2 linked regions of the Occultella kanbiaonis genome follow. The protein of the gene in region 2 interacts with the protein of the main gene of each other region in a pairwise test. Links are inferred from orthologs where the notes say so. Each region holds a gene or a part of one and is shown on either strand. Other genes may lie near its edges. The genes, in order: ndk and GKS42_RS21105.

What was found.
Region 1: the proteins of GKS42_RS21105 (region 2) and ndk interact in binary tests that used the Escherichia coli proteins (3 or more experiments, as listed by UniProt). The link is inferred for Occultella kanbiaonis from one-to-one orthologs.

Annotation. Positions count from the first base shown.
Region 1 is NZ_CP046175.1:1,952,534-1,960,260, forward strand. The notes cover bases 3,006-5,767. They hold ndk (nucleoside-diphosphate kinase), read left to right. Parts: upstream 3,006-4,053; coding sequence 4,054-4,482; downstream 4,483-5,767. Other genes in these bases: GKS42_RS08980 (MDR family MFS transporter), read left to right, coding at 3,006-3,529; GKS42_RS08985 (DUF4233 domain-containing protein), read left to right, coding at 3,555-4,034; GKS42_RS08995 (hydroxyacid dehydrogenase), read left to right, coding at 4,649-5,641; GKS42_RS09000 (sugar phosphate isomerase/epimerase family protein), read left to right, coding at 5,638-5,767. In the rest of the region: dihydroxyacetone kinase subunit DhaK, read left to right, coding at 1-162; dihydroxyacetone kinase subunit DhaL, read left to right, coding at 162-836; dihydroxyacetone kinase phosphoryl donor subunit DhaM, read left to right, coding at 833-1,534; more of GKS42_RS08980, read left to right, coding at 1,760-3,005; more of GKS42_RS09000, read left to right, coding at 5,768-6,456; GKS42_RS09005 (DeoR/GlpR family DNA-binding transcription regulator), read left to right, coding at 6,453-7,259; GKS42_RS09010 (TIGR03668 family PPOX class F420-dependent oxidoreductase), read right to left, coding at 7,309-7,727. UniProt on the Escherichia coli protein: Major role in the synthesis of nucleoside triphosphates other than ATP. The ATP gamma phosphate is transferred to the NDP beta phosphate via a ping-pong mechanism, using a phosphorylated active-site intermediate.
Region 2 is NZ_CP046175.1:4,581,945-4,589,777, reverse strand. Bases 1,604-4,471 are described here. They hold GKS42_RS21105 (uracil-DNA glycosylase), read right to left. Parts: upstream 3,453-4,471; coding sequence 2,754-3,452; downstream 1,604-2,753. Other genes in these bases: GKS42_RS21095 (LytR C-terminal domain-containing protein), read left to right, coding at 4,016-4,471; GKS42_RS21100 (DUF3263 domain-containing protein), read left to right, coding at 3,695-3,988; GKS42_RS21110 (SGNH/GDSL hydrolase family protein), read right to left, coding at 1,749-2,657; GKS42_RS21115 (hypothetical protein), read right to left, coding at 1,604-1,752. Outside these bases: GKS42_RS21125 (acyl-CoA dehydrogenase family protein), read right to left, coding at 1-805; GKS42_RS21120 (pyridoxamine 5'-phosphate oxidase family protein), read left to right, coding at 1,016-1,435; more of GKS42_RS21115, read right to left, coding at 1,525-1,603; more of GKS42_RS21095, read left to right, coding at 4,472-4,621; GKS42_RS21090 (glycoside hydrolase family 15 protein), read right to left, coding at 4,673-6,004; GKS42_RS21085 (phytoene desaturase family protein), read left to right, coding at 6,071-7,555. UniProt on the Escherichia coli protein: Excises uracil residues from the DNA which can arise as a result of misincorporation of dUMP residues by DNA polymerase or due to deamination of cytosine.

The sequences.
Region 1 (7,727 bases), 2.6 Mb from region 2 along the record:
CTCGAGGCCAAGGGCGTCACCGTGGCCCGCTCCCTGGTCGGCAACTACATCACCTCCCTTGAGATGCAGGGCGCGTCCATCACCGTGCTGCGCCTCGACGACGAGCTCACCGCCCTCTACGACGCGCCGGTGCACACGCCGGCGCTGCGGTGGGGCGTCTGATGGCGGACGTGCTGGACGTCGCCTGGGCGACGGAGTGGGTCCGCCGCAGTGCCGCCGTCGTCGGTGAGCACCGGATGGAGCTGATCGATCTGGACCGTGCCATCGGCGATGGTGACCACGGCGAGAACCTCGACCGCGGCTTCAAGGCGGTGCTGGTCAAGCTGGACAATCCGGACACCCCGAAGCCGGAGTCGGTCGGCGACGTGCTCAAGCTGGTCGCGACCACACTGATGTCCACGGTCGGTGGTGCGGCCGGCCCGCTGTACGGGACGGCGTATCTGCGTGCCGCCAAGGTCGCCGACGGCCCCACGGTCGACGCCGCCGGCATCGCGGCACTGCTCGACGCCGCCGTTGGCGGCATCGTCGCGCGCGGCAAGGCCGAGGTGGGCGACAAGACGATGGTCGACGCGTGGACCCCTGCGGCCGCGGCCGCCCTGGAGGTCGCCGACGGCGGTGGGACGGCCACGCAGGCGCTGCGCGCGGCGGCGACGGCGGCCCGCACCGGTGCCGAGTCGACCGATCCGCTCGTGGCGCGCAAGGGCCGGGCCAGTTACCTGGGGGAGCGGGCCGTCGGGCACCGGGACCCGGGTGCGGAGTCCTCCGCCCTGCTCCTCGCGGTGGCCGCCGACGTGGCCGAGGCAGCCGGGGCCGGCGCGGCCGGGGCGGCGGGGTGAGCGCCGCCACGGCGCTCGTGCTCGTCTCCCACTCCGCGCAGCTGGCTGCGGGTGCCGTCGAGGTGGCCCAGCAGATGGCTCCGGACGTGGCCATCCGGGCGGCCGGGGGCACCGAGGACGGCCGGATCGGGACGAGTTACGACCTGGTCGAGCAGGCCGTCACGGCCCTGCTCGACGGCGGGGCGACAGCGGTCGCGATCCTCACCGACCTGGGGTCGGCAGCGCTCACGGCGGAGTCGGTCGTGGACGTGCTCGACGACGACCGCGTGGTCATGGTCGACGCCCCGTTCGTCGAGGGGGCGGTCGCGGCGGCGGTCGCGGCCCAGTCCGGCGGCGACGCCGCCGCGGTCGGCGCCGCCGCCCGCACCGCGATCGACTCGTTCGGCGACTCGGCCACGGTCGGGGCGGGCAGCGCGGGCGACGTCGCCGCGGCGGCCACGGACGCCGTCGAGCGCTCCGTGGTGCTGCGCAACCGGCTCGGGCTGCATGCCCGGCCCGCGGCCACCCTGGCCCGCAAGGCGGCGGACTTCGACGCCGAAGTGACCCTGAACGGGGTGGACGCGGCCAGCGTGCTGGCCCTGATGGGTCTCGGCCTGACCGGCGGTGCCGAGCTGCACCTGCGGGCCACCGGTCCGCAGGCCGCGCAGGCCCTGGAGGCGATCGTGGCGGACGTGGAGGCCGGCTTCGGCGAGGAGTGAGCCGGGCAGGTCGGGCGGAGGTGACGGGCGGCTGTGGCGAACGCCACAGCCGCCCGCTCCCTTGTACTGACGCCGGAACCGCCGGTCGTCCACCCCTGGTCTGACTCGGCTGGGACACATTTCCCCATGTCGGACGACCCGCCGGCCGTCGGCATCGCGCACTATTGATCTGATCGGTGCGCCCTGCCCGCCGGCGCCGCACGAGAACCGAACGTCGAGGAATCCATGGCACACGCCCCTACGTTGACCGATGACAAGCCGAAGATCGTCCTGAACCAACGGATGGTCTGGCTCATCTTCGGTGCGTTGATGGCCGGGATGTTCATGTCCTCGCTGGACCAGTCGATCATCGGCACCGCGATGCCGACGATCGTCGGCGAGCTGAGCGGCGTCGAGCACCAGGGCTGGCTCGTCACGATCTACATCCTGTCGCTCGCGGTGGTGATGCCGCTGTACGGGAAGTTCGGTGACATCTGGGGCCGGCGCTGGCCCTTCCTCGTCGCCATCGCGCTGTTCACGATCGCCTCGGCGGGCGCCGGGTTCGCCCAGGACTTCAACCAGCTGGTGATCTGGCGGGGCGTCCAGGGCCTCGGCGGTGGTGGCCTGATGATCCTCTCGCAGGCGATCATCGCGGACATCGTCCCGGCCAGGGACCGCGGCAAGTACATGGGTCCGATGGGTGCGCTGTTCGGCATCTCGGCCGTGATCGGCCCGCTCCTCGGCGGCCTCTTCACCGAGAACGCGGACTGGCGCTGGTGCTTCTGGATCAACATCCCGATCGGGATCGTCGCGTTCGCGATCGGCTGGTTCACGCTGAAGCTGCCGAGCCACCGGTCCGGTCGCCGGATCGACGTCGGCGGCATCGTGTTCATGGTGCTGGCCACGTCCGGGCTGGTGCTGGCCACCAGCTGGGAGAGCTGGAGCGGCTCGCGGGGCTACGACTGGAGCGACCCGCTCCTGCTCGGCCTCGTGATCGGCACCGTCGTCTCGGCGGTGCTGTTCGTGATCGTCGAGAACCGGGTCGCCGACCCGCTGCTGCCGATGCACCTGTTCAAGAACCGTACGTTCTCGATCTCCACGGCGGTCGGGCTCATCATCGGGGCCGGCATGTTCGCCGCCCTCGGCTTCCTGCCCACGTTCCTGCAGATGTCCACCGGCGCCGGGGTCACCGAGTCCGGGTTCCTGCTGCTGCCGATGATGGTCGGCGTCATGGTCACCGCGATCGGATCCGGTCTCGCGATCACGAAGATCGGCCGGTACCGGATGTTCCCGATCACCGGCATGGCGATCGCGACCCTCGGCCTGATCTGGTTGACCCGGATCACCGGGGACATGTCGATGGTCCTGTTCGGGGCGATGATCTTCACGCTCGGCGCCGGGCTCGGCCTGGTGATGCAGACGATCGTGCTCGCGGTGCAGAACTCCGTGGACCCGCATGAGATCGGGACGGCCACCAGCGCCAACAACTTCTTCCGGGAGATCGGCGCCGCCGTCGGCGCTGCGCTGTTCAGCACGATCTTCACGACCCGCCTCGTGGACAACCTCACCGAAGGACTCGCCACGATCCCACCCGACGAGCTGCCCGCGGACGGGCTCGGTATCGAGACGCTCACGCCCGGGGTCGTGAACCAGCTGCCCGACGCCCTGAAGGAACTCGTCGTGAACAGCTACGCCGAGTCGCTGGCACCGTCGTTCTGGGCGTTCGTGCCCCTGCTCGCGTTCGGGTTCGTGCTCACCCTGTTCTTGCGCGAGGTGAAGCTGTCCGACACCGCCGGCATGGTCGCCCGCGGCGAGGCAGTGGTCGAGGGTCCGCCGCACAACCACGGGCACTGGCACGGTCACCACGTCGCCGAGTCCGACGAGGATTCGGGGGCGGACGAACCGGCCCATGAGCACGGGCCCGCGAAGCACAGAGCCGGCGACCGCAGGTCCGGCGAGCATGGGCCCGGCGGTTCGGTCGACGAGACCGAGGACGCGGGCTCTCGCAGCCGGTGAGCCGGACTAGCCTGGGGTGGTGACCATGCCCCCCGCCCCCGTGCCGAGCCCCGACGACCGGGCCGCGTCCGCCGTCGACGGTGTCCACGTGGCGCCCGCGGCCACCGGATCCGGCACCGCGACACCACCCGCTCGGCGACCGCAGCGTTCGGCGCGGCTGATCTTCTGCCTGACCGTGCTCACCCTCGAGGTGTTCGTGGTCTTCTTCGCCACCCTGGTCGCGTTCGGGCTGCAGCTCTCCGAGCCCGGGGTGGCCTGGGCGGTCGGTGGCGCAGGCATGCTGGTCTGCATCGTGGCGGCCTACCTGCAGAAGTACCCGATCGGGCTGATCGCCGGGTACGTCGTCCAGGCGCTGCTCCTGCTGAGCGGCATCCTGGTCCCGATGATGCTCGTGATCGGCATCGTGTTCGCCGCCATCTGGGTCACGGGCGTATGGCTCGGCGGGAAGATCGACGCCGAACGCCTCGAGCGGCTGCGCGCCGAGCAGGCCGCCGCTGCATCCTGACGCCACTACTGTGAGTGCCATGACGACCAGCACCGAGCGCACCCTCATCCTGATCAAGCCCGACGGCGTCCGGCGCGGTCTCGTCGGCGAGATCCTCCGGCGGGTGGAGGCGAAGGGGTACACGCTCACCTCCGTCGAACTCCGGACCGCCGACGACGACCTCCTTGCCGCCCACTACGCCGAGCACGAGGGCAAGCCGTTCTACGCCCCGCTCGTGGAGTTCATGGGCTCCGGCCCGGTGCTCGCCGCGATCGCCGAGGGCAACCGCGTGATCGAGGGTTTCCGCGCGCTCGCCGGGGCGACCGACCCCACCGCGGCGCTGCCGGGCACCATCCGCGGCGACCTCGGTCGCGACTGGGGCCTGAAGGTGCAGCAGAACCTGGTGCACGGCTCCGACTCCGTGGAGTCCGCCGAGCGCGAGATCGGCCTCTGGTTCCCGGGTCGCTGACCGCTCACGGCCTCGGGACAGGCGCCTCAAAACGCACACGAACCGGGCCGGCGTGAGGCCACGATCGGACATTGCCCCGCCCGATGCCGCGTCCGTAGCCTGCTTCCAGGGACGGGTGACGACGCCCTCCTGTGACACGACACCTTCACGGACCGCAGGGGGAGCCTTGACCAACCCGCCCAACCCGACCATCCTGATCGACCTGTTGCCGGACCTGCGGCGTGACCTGTTCGGTCCGGCGCGGATGGCCAGGCTGGCCGAGTTCGGCGAGGTGTTCGCACCCGATCGCAGGCTGGTGGCCGAGCGGCGCCTGGAGTACGACATCGTCGTCACCGGGTGGGGGTCGGCACGGTTCCCGGACCGGTTGCAGCCGGAGAACCGTCTTCGGATGATCGCGCACAGTGCGGGCACGATCCGCAAGGTCGTTCCCAGGACGCTGCTGACGGACGGCGTCCGGGTCAGCCAGGCGGCCTCGGGGATGGCCGTCTCGGTGGCCGAGCTCGCCCTGTACATGACGCTGTCCCTGATGCGGAACCTCGCCCAGGTCGATCGACGGATGCAGCGGGGCGACTGGGCCGGCGCGTCGGGATTCGGCCTTGGCCGCACGATCGCGGGCACCCGGATCGGCGTGATCGGAGCAAGCAGGGTCGGCCGCGCCTACATCGAGCACCTGACCGGGCTGGGCGCCGAGGTGGTCGTCACCGACCCCTACCTGACCCGGCGGGACGCGGAGGAGATGGGCGTTCAGCTCTGTGACCTCGACGAGTTGCTCCGGTCCTGTGCGGTCGTTGCTCTGCACGCTCCGGTCACCGACGAGACCCGCGGGATGCTGACGGCGCAGCGGCTCTCGCTGATCCCGAACGGCGGCATCCTCGTCAACACGGCCCGGTCGGCGGTCCTGGACAGCGGGGCGCTGCTCTCGGAGTTGCGCAGCGGTCGACTGAGTGCGGCTCTCGACGTCTACGACGTCGAGCCGTTGCCGGCCGACGACCCCTTGTGGACGCTGCCGAACGTCCTGCTGACACCACACATCGGCGCCTTGACCACCCATTCGCGGGCGATGCAGGGCGATGTGGTGGTCGACGAGATCGACCGGTTCGTGGCGGGTGCGCCGTTGGTCTTCGAGGTCACGGACCTGACGTACGACCGTCTCGCATGAACCGGAGCCTGGCGTACTCGACCCTGGGTGAGCCAGGGATGGACGTCTCGACGGTGATCTCGCGTGCGGGACTCGCCGGCGCGGTCGGCCTGGAACTTCGGGTGGCGCCGGGCGAGGTCCTCACGCTCGCCTCCGGCGTGGTGACGGCGCGGGGGCTGGGCGAGCGGCTCCGGGCCGCAGGACTGACGGTGCTCGCGCTGAACTCCTACGTCGCCCTGGCCTCCGGGCAGGACCCGACCGCGGTCGACGGCGAGCTCCGTCATCTTCTCGATCTCGCCGACGCCGTCGGTGCAGCAGGCGTTCGCGTCTTCGTGAAGCGTCCGGAGCACGCGTCGGCTGCCGAAGGTGACCGTCTCGCCGTCGAGCGGCTCGGCCGTGTGCTGGGCACCGCCGCCACCGGTCCGCTGGTGCTCATCGAGACGCACGACTCCCACTCGACCGGAGCCTCGGTGCGGGCCCTGCTCGATCGGCTGCCGCAGTCGATCGCCGACCGGGTGGGCGTCATCTGGGACACCGCGCACACCTGGTCGGCACGGGAGGATCCGGCTCGAAGTGCGGCATTGTTGCGCCCCTGGCTCACTCACGTGCAGGTCAAGGACGTGGCCGACCGGGCCGATCCGAGACCGGTGGACCTGGGGACCGGTCGGTTCCCGGTCCAGGAACTCGCCGACGCGCTCGACGGGATCGGTTACGACGGGCCGGTCAGCCTCGAGTGGGAGCGCACCTGGCACCCGGCACTCCCGCCGCTCACGCAGGCCCTCGGACACCTGCGTGGCTGGGCCGCGCCACTGCTCCCGGAGGGTGGACCGACATGAGCGACTCTGCGTCCGCGGCACCCGAGGTCGCCGGAAGGGCGTCGGCGGTGCAGCGGCGCCGGACCGAGCTCCTCGCGCTCGTTCGGCGGGAGGGTCGCCTCGACGTGGGTCCCACCGCGGCCCGGCTCGGCGTCACCCAGGAGACCCTGCGACGCGATCTGCTGGCGATGGAGCGGTCCGGACTGGTCCGCCGGACCTACGGGGCCGCGTTCCCCGTCGAGAGTGGCCGGCTCGAGGCGAAGTACGAGGTGCGCAAGTCCCGCAACGTCGAGGAGAAACGGCGCATCGCCGATGCGGCGGCCGCCTTGGTCGGACCTGCGCAGACGGTCTACATCGACGACGGGTACCTGCCGAGTCTCGTCGCGCAGCGGCTGACGTCGGAGCGGCCGGTCACGGTCGTGACGAGTTCCCTGCCGACCGCGATGGCGGTCGCGGAGCGACCGGGAGTCGAGGTGCTCCTCGTCGGCGGCCGGGTGCGCGGATCCGCGTTCAGCACGGTCGAGCACGGTCGCGACTCCCTCCTCGAACGGCTCCGCATCGACGTCGCCTTCATGAGCGCCGGCGGGATCTCGCCCGAACGTGGCTTGACCACCACCGATCCGGCCGTGGCCGCCGTGAAGACGGCCGCGATGGCTGCCTCGGCACGCCGGATCTTCATCGGCACCCACGCGAAGTTCGGCATGACCGCCTTCGTCCGATTCGCCGACGTCCACGAGTTCGAGGCCCTGGTCACGGGCACCGAGGTCCCCGCGCACCGCACCGCCCGGTACGCACGCCTGGGCCCGCGGGTGATCCGAGCATGACCGGCGCATCTCGTCCCCTCCGCAACGACGCGTCACCGGGAGCGCGCGATCAGCCGGTCGCGACCCAGCCGGACCATCGGATGACCTTCGCGATCACGGCCGGCCCGGCGGGCGGGTGGGCGGCGTACTGCGGGTGGCGGGCCACCAGCGCCTCGAGGGCGGCGTCGTACTCCGGCCCGGACGTGACCACGCGCGCACGCGCATCCGCGCGCACCCACCAGAGCCGGCTCCAGTCCGCTTCGTAGTGATCGGCGAGGAGACCAACCGTCGGGTTGGCCGCGATGTTCGCGAGCCGGCGCAGCGCCCGGGAGCGCTTGGGCTTGTGGTCCACGGCATGCACGACGGCGTCGCCCATCAGAGCGTGCACCACCGGCACGAGGTGGGGCACGCCGACCGCGTCCGCCGTGGCGAGGTACGCGTGCGGTGCCGCCTCGAGTCGACTCCTGCATTCCTCGGGACTCAGCGCCG
Region 2 (7,833 bases):
CGGGCACCCGCACCTGGTGGAACCGGGTCAATCCGTTCTCGAGCCCCTTCAGTCCCATGAACGTGTTCCGGCGCTCGACGGTGATGCCCGGGGCGTCCGCCTCCACCACGAACGCCGTGATCCCGCCCTTGCCGTCGGCGTGCGGGGCGACCCTCGCCATCACCACCAGCAGTTCGGCGAGGACGCCGTTCGTCGTCCACAGCTTCACACCGTCGAGCAGGTAGTCGCCCTCGGGAGTGCGGGTGGCGGCGGTCTGCAGCCGGGCCGGGTCCGACCCGACATCCGGTTCCGTGAGCAGGAACGCGGAGATCGCCCCCTCGGCGCACCGGCGCAGGTACTGCTCCTTCTGCTCGGGGTTGCCGAACTGCTTCACCGGCTCGGGCACCCCGATGGACTGGTGCGCCGAGATCAGTGCGCCCAGGCTCGGGTGCACGGTCCCGAGCAGCATCAGCGCCCGGTTGTAGTGCACCTGGCTGAGCCCGAGCCCGCCGTAGCGGGTCGGGATCTTGATGCCGAACACGCCGAGCCCGGTCAGTCCGGCAAGGTCCTCGTCGGAGATCCGGTCCTCGGTCTCGATCCGCTGACCGTCCAGATGCTCTCGCAGGTGGGCGTCCAGATCGGCCAGGAACTGATCGCCACGGGCCTCGCGTTCGGGGTCCTCGGGCGGCCGCGGCCAGATCCGGTCCGGGCGGAACTGGCCGAGGTAGAGATCCTTGGCGAACGACTCCATGGTCCACTCGCTCGGCCGGGCCTGCTCGGCCACGGCCCTGGCCTCGCGCTCGGTGACTACCGGTTGGTCCGTCATGATCGCCTCCCTGCGAACACCTACCTGGCTCCAGTCTCCACCGGTTCGACCGCGTCCGCCGGTTTTCGGCAGCGGCGGCCGCTGCCGGGACCGGCGAGCTAGCGGGAGGGGGCAGCCACCGCGGCGCGGTCGGCCGGGCGGGCGGAGGGTGCCGGCCATGTCGGCGGTCGCGGATAACGTCCGCAGCACCACCGATCGATAGGAGACAGCATGGGACTGCCGGAGACCGAACGTCAGGAGTTCCTGGCCCAGCCCCACATCGGCGCGCTCGCCGTGGGCGCCGGTCCGGACCGCGGACCGCTCGTGGTGCCGGTCTGGTACGGCTACGAGCCCGGCGGGTCGCTGTGGGTGGTGACCCCCGCGGACTCGGTCAAGACACGCCTGATCGAGGCCGCCGGGCGGTTCTCGCTGCTGGCCGAACAGTCCGCGCCGCGGGTGCGGTACGTGAGCGTGGAGGGCCCGGTCACCGAGTCCAGGGAGGCGACCGAAGACGAACACCTCGCGATCGCACGCCGCTACCTGGGCGACGGCGCGGCCGCGTACGTCGAGATGGCGGCAGGGTTCGGGGTGCCGCTCCTGGTCCGGATCGAACCGCAGCTCTGGTACTCCGCAGACCTCGGTCCGAGCTGACGACGGCGGGGTGCTGGGTCGCACGGTGACGTCGCCGGCCGCAGGCGTGAGGTGGTCGACGCGGAGGTCGACGCCGGCGGGAGGTGGCCTCAGCGGCTCCGGTTGCGCGGGTGGTTGCGCGCGGTGCGTTCGTTGCCGTGCTTGTAGTTCCCGGTCACCCGGGCCATCAGTTCCTGGGGATCGCCGAACTCGACCTCTCGCAGGAACTCGGCGGCCCGACCACCGCGCAGGGTCGTGGCGTGGTGGCCGTGGTGGGTGATCCGCACCTCGGCACCCACCTCGCGGTAGGAGAACCCGTCCGGGCGGTTGCTGCTCACCGGGGCACCGTGGTGTCGCTGGGGCCGGGTGCTTCCGGAGGCGGCACCTGCTCGCTGACGGCGTCCGACGGCGTCGCCGCGGACGTGGCGGGTGGCAGCGGCGCCACCCGTGGTCGTTTGGGCACCCGGGCGTCCCCGGAGGAACGGCCCCGTAGGCGGCGGGTCGCCCACGGGTAGACGTCGCGGACGAACCACTCCGCGTCTGAACGGAACCGCTGCCCGGTCGGGACCGGCGCGAGGCGAGCCAACGGATCGGCCCAGGCTGCGTCGTCGGGCGTGAGACCGAGCGCCACCAGCGCCGCCTGCGCGACCCGCTGGTGACCGTCGGTGGTGAGGTGGATGCGGTCCTGTGCCCACATCCGCCAGTCCTGGATGGCCCGCAGGCCCCACACGTCGACCACGTACGCGTCGTGCCGGCGGGCGATCGACCAGATGTGCGCGTTGAACGTGGCGACCCGGCCGCGGATGGCGCGAAGCACCCCGGCCTGCCGGGTGTCGGTCCCGGTTGCGAGGAGCACGTCGACCCCGGCCCGCCGGATCGTGTGCACGGCGTCCTCGAGGATCGCAGCCATCCGGTCCGGGTCGGAACCGGGCCGGAGCAGGTCGTTGCCGCCGCCGACGAGGGAGATCAGGTCGGGCTCGGCGTCGAGAGCGACCGGGAGCTGCTCGGCGATGATGGGCTCGAGGAGCCGCCCGCGGATGGCCAGGTTCGCGTACTCCAGCGGGGCCAGGCCGGCGTCGACCCGGCGTGCGGACAGCGAGCCGGCGAGCTGGTCGGCCCAACCGCGGACCTGGGCGGGGTTGTCCGGGTCCGGATCCCACAGGCCCTCGGTCATGGAGTCGCCGCAGGCGACGTACCGGGACCAGCGGGCGGGATCGGAGACCGGATGCAGCACGGGGTTCACCACTCCTTCCTACTCCGGTCACCGCGGTCCTGGCTATGAGAATCCACGATGCCGCGTCGGGGCTGGAGGGGCGGCGTCAGGGTTTGGCGGGCGGCGTCAGGGCTGGAGGGACCAGTCCACGGGCGGCCCGCCCTGCTCCACGAGCAGGGCGTTGGCGCGGCTGAACGGACGCGACCCGAAGAACCCACGGGAGGCGGACAGGGGGCTCGGGTGCGCGCTCGCGACGATCGGCGTTCGCCCGAGCAGCGGGGTCAGGGAGCGGGCGTCGTTGCCCCACAGGATCGCCACCAACGGAGTGCCGCGGGCCACGAGCGCGCGGATCGCGGCGTCGGTGACCGCCTCCCAGCCCTTGCCCCGGTGGGACGCCGGTTCACCCGGGCGGACCGTCAGGCTCCGGTTCAGCAGCAGGACCCCGGCATCCGCCCACGGGGACAGGTCGCCGTTGGCCGGGGTCGGCAGACCGAGGTCGGTGCCGAGCTCGCGGTAGATGTTCTGCAGCGACCGCGGCACCGGTCGCACCTCGGGGGCCACGGAGAAGGACAGGCCCATGGCGTGACCAGGGGTGGGGTAGGGATCCTGCCCGACGATCAGCACCCTCACATCGGCCAGCGGGTTCGTGAACGCCCGCAGCACGTGCTCCCCGGCCGGCAGGTAGCCGCGCCCGGCGGCCACCTCACCCCGCAGGAACTCGCCCATCGCGTGCACCTGCGGCTCCACCTCGGCCAGGGCCGTGGCCCAGCCCGGGTCGATCAGATCCGTGAGCGGGCGCGGGCCGCCCTCCTTGACGCTGTTCACCCGTCCACCTTGGCAGATCGACGGCCGTGAGCAACCGTCCACGGCGCTGATCCATGTACAGGGCATGACCAGCGCGACGAGTGTGACGACGCGCACGGAGCGACACCGATCGGGCCGATCGCGTACCACAGCGGGTCCGGCGCGGCAGGAATGACACGCGTGTCGTTTGCCCCTACTATGAACCACCACGGGTCGCCGCAGGATGGGGCGGTCCACGACGGAACCGGGAACGAGGAGGCACGATGTCGGCAGCGCGGGTGTTGTCCACGCAGAGTTCGGACGCAGCAACACTGAGTGAACGCGACGCCGAGATCCTCGCCTTCGAGCGGCAGTGGTGGAAGTACGCCGGGGCGAAGGAGACCGCCATCCGCGAGCTCTTCGACATGTCCGCGACCCGGTACTACCAGGTCCTGAACGCCCTGATCGACGACCCCACGGCGCTCGCGGCCGAGCCGATGCTCGTCAAGCGGCTGCGCCGGATGCGCAGCACCCGCCAGCGCGAGCGTTCGGCACGCCGCCTCGGCAATGAACTCTGAGCCTGTCCGAACCGTTAACCTTCCGGTGTGAGTAACAGGGACTATCCGCATTCCGAGGACGAGTTCGACGCCCTCGGCGCGGATCGGACCCCGCAGGGCGTGCACCGCGCGCAGCAGTCGCGCTGGCGAGCGTTCCTGCCGTTCATCCTGGTGATCATCCTCGCCCCCACGCTCGCGTTCGGGGCCGTGCGCCTGCTCTCCGGCGGGTTCGGCGGCGGGGACGACCCCACCGGAGCACCGACCACCACGGCCGACGCGGGCGAGCCGACCCCGACGGACGGCACCACCGAGGAGCCTCCGGTCACCGAGGAGCCCACCGTGGACCCGACCACGGACGAGCCGGCGGACCTCGACCGGGCCCTGTCCGTGTACGTCCTCAACGGCGCCGGCATCTCCGGCCTGGCCGGTGAGGCCGCCGAAGTCCTCACCCAGGATGGCTGGACGACCGTCACGCCGGACAACTACTCGCGCGAGCTGCCCACCGCGTCGGCGGTCTTCTACACCAGCGCGGACATGGCCGAGGAGGCTGCGGCCGTCGGCGAGCTGCTCGCCGTCACCGATCTCATCGAGGACTCCTCGGCGGCCTCGAACGGCATCGTCGTGGTGCTGCGGGACGACGCCTTCCGGAACTGACGCCCCACCCGAGGCGGACCGACCTGGAGGTGGCGAGTTCCGCCGTCGGGCTCAGGGAGCGTTGCCCTCGAGCTCGGCGACGGTGAGGATCACCACGGCCGCGGACCACATCAGCGGCGCGACGCCGGCGGGGGAGCCGTCCGGACCCACCTTCTCGGGGATCGCCCCGAGCGGGGTGCGGTGCTGCGTGATCCACGTCAGCCATCCGTCGGCACGGGCGGTCTCACCGTTCGCGGCGGCGGACCAGGCGTACAGGCTGGTCTGCGGTGTCCAGGAGATGGAGGTCTCCGGCCACGACCCACCCGGCGCGAGGCCGCCGGCGGGCCTGTTCATCTCGGCGATCGAGGACTCCCAGGCCGCGGCCGCCCCCGGCAGCGCCTCGGGCTGGAACGGCGGCAGCACGAACGCGGTGGCCGCGTCCCGTGGGGACCGTCCGGCGTAGCGGCCATACCCGGTCTGCCCGAAGTTCGCCACGACCGCCTGTTCGAGCCGGTCGGCATCGGCACCCACGGCGGCGGCGTCGGAGTCGCGGCCGAGCCAGGAGTGCAGCCGCGCGGACGCCTCGAGGCCGGCCAGGACCGGGGCCGCGGTGCCGAGGGTCAGGGTGCTCTCGCGGTGCTCCCAGTAGTCCGCCGACGGCGCGGGCAGGGACCGCGGGTTCGCCACCTGGGCCCGCAGATAGCCCGTGGACCGCTCGATCATCGGCGCGAACGTCGCCAGGAGCTCGTCCCGCTCGGCGCCCGGCCCCAGCACGTCCGCCGCGTATGCGAGAGCCCAGAGCACCCAGCCGGTGCCGTCGGTCTGCAGGCCCCGGGCATCGGGCGGTCCGGACCCGTCCGGCAGGTAGCGCGCCTCGAAGCTGCCGTCCGGGTGCTGCACGCCGTCCAGGAACGTGAACACCTCGACGGCGTCCTCGTGGTGGCCGGTCACGGTGAGCGCGGCCGCCACGAACGACGCGTCGCGTGGCCAGACGTAACGCCATTTGCTCGAGAAGCCGGCGACGGCGGCGCCACCCTCGAGCGTCAGCGTGTGCAGGTCGAGAAGGGCGTCCGTGACGAGTTCCTCGTGCGGGCCACCGACGCCCGGCACGGTCCCCGCGTCGAGCCACGTCCTGGTCGCCTCGGCCAGCGCCTCGGCGGCTTCGCGGTCGGCATCGCTCGCGTCCGGGCCAGGGTCGATGACCCGCGTGCCGGGCAGGTACCGGGCATCGGAGTCCGTGGGGATCGTCGTCACCGATCCGTCGGCCTGGACGCCGATCCCGAGCGTGTACAGGCCCACCTCGTCCACGCGGCCGCGATCGCGCACGGCTGCGGCCGCACCGACGAGAGCCACCACGGCGACCACGGCGGCGAGCGTCCAGAATCTGCGACGGCGGGAACTCATTGCGGTCGATCCTAGGTCAGGCGGGCCCGGACGCGGGCCCCCTCACGGGTAGGCAACAATGGCAGCATGAGGGCACAGACGGACGCCGTGGTGATCGGCTCCGGACCGAACGGGCTCGCCGCCGCCGTCACCCTGGCGCGGGCCGGTCTCGAGGTCACCGTGTTCGAGGCGGAGAAGACCGTCGGCGGCGGCGCCCGCACCCTCGATCTCGGGCTCGCCCCCGGGGTGGTCCACGACATCTGTTCCGCCGTGCATCCGCTCGCGCTGGCCAGCCCGTTCTTCGCCGAGTTCGACCTCGCGGCCCGCGGGGTGGACCTGCGGGTCCCCGAGGTCGCCTACGCCCAACCGATGCCCGAAGGGCCGGCGGGTATCGCGTACCGTTCGCTCGGGCGTACGGCGGCGGAACTGGGGCCCGACGGCGCAGCCTGGTTCGACCTGTTCGGTCCCCTCGTCGAGAACTCGGCCATGCTCACCGAGCTCGCGCTCGGCGACCGCCGGAGCCTGCCGGCCGGTCTGCTCACGCCCACAGGGCTGCGGGCGGCCGTCGGCGCGGCCGCCCGCCTGTTCGAGCAGGGCACGCGAGCCTGGTCGGCTCGGTTCCGGGGCGACGTCGCCCCCGCGCTGTTCACCGGGGTGGCCGCCCACTCGATCAGCACGCAGCCCTCGCTCGCCGGCGCCGGCACCGCGATCATGCTCGCCACCCACGCGCATGCGGCCGGCTGGCCGATCCCCGTCGGTGGGTCCGGGGCCATCATCGGCGCGCTCAGGACTGACCTCGAGGCGCACGGTGGGGTGATCCGGACCGGCCACCGGGTCCGCACCTGGCGGGAGCTGCCGCGGGCACGCGCCTACCTCTTCGACACCACTCCGGCGACGCTGCTGGAGATCTGGGGTGAGCGGATGCCGGAGCGGGTCCGCGCGGCGCTGGCCCGGTTCCGTTACGGCGACGCCGCGGCGAAGGTGGACTACGTGCTCTCCGGCCCGGTGCCGTGGGCGGACCCTCGGGTGGGGGAGGCGAGCACGGTGCACGTGGGCGGCACCCGCGAGGAGATGGCGTACGCCGAGTCCCTCGTGGCCGAGGGCGTGCATGCGGCGACGCCGATGGTGCTGTTCTCGGACCCGAGCGTGGCCGATCCCGGCCGGGTCGTCGCCGGGCGACGACCCGGCTGGGCCTACGCCCACGTGCCGGCGGGCAGCACCGTGGACGTCACGGAGGCCGTCACCGCGCAGATCGAGCGTTTCGCGCCGGGCTTCCGCGATGTCGTCGTCACCTCCCGGTGCGTGCCCGCCGCCGAGATGGCCGAGCACAACCAGAACTACATCGGCGGGGACATCGCGGCCGGCGCGGTCTCCACCTGGGGCATGGCCGCGCGCCCCCGCCTCAGTACGGACCCGTTCGCCGCGGGGATCCCCGGGGTGTACCTGTGCTCGGCGTCGGTGCCGCCGGGGCCGGGGGTGCACGGCATGGGCGGGCACCACGCGGCGCGGCGGGCCCTGGCCCAGCGGTTCGAGGTGCGGGCGCCGTCGTTGGCGCCGAGTTCGACGGTCTGAGCCTCCTGAGCGGTCGACCGGTGCCGTTCGACGGTCGCCGTGACCGGCGTCACCGCCATCCGGGCCGGGGCGCGCCCGGGGCGACCAGGCGCCCGGGTTCACCTGACTGCGAAACCGTGCCTCCGCCGTCGGGCCCTTCTTGCACTCTCCGGGTGAGAGTGCCAATAATGGCGTTAGCACTCTCGCCTTGAGAGTGACAACACCTGGTCAGTGAGATGAGGCGCTGCGCCGGTGCGGGACATGAACGCATCGGGTGGCGTCGTCCGTCGCGGGCATCG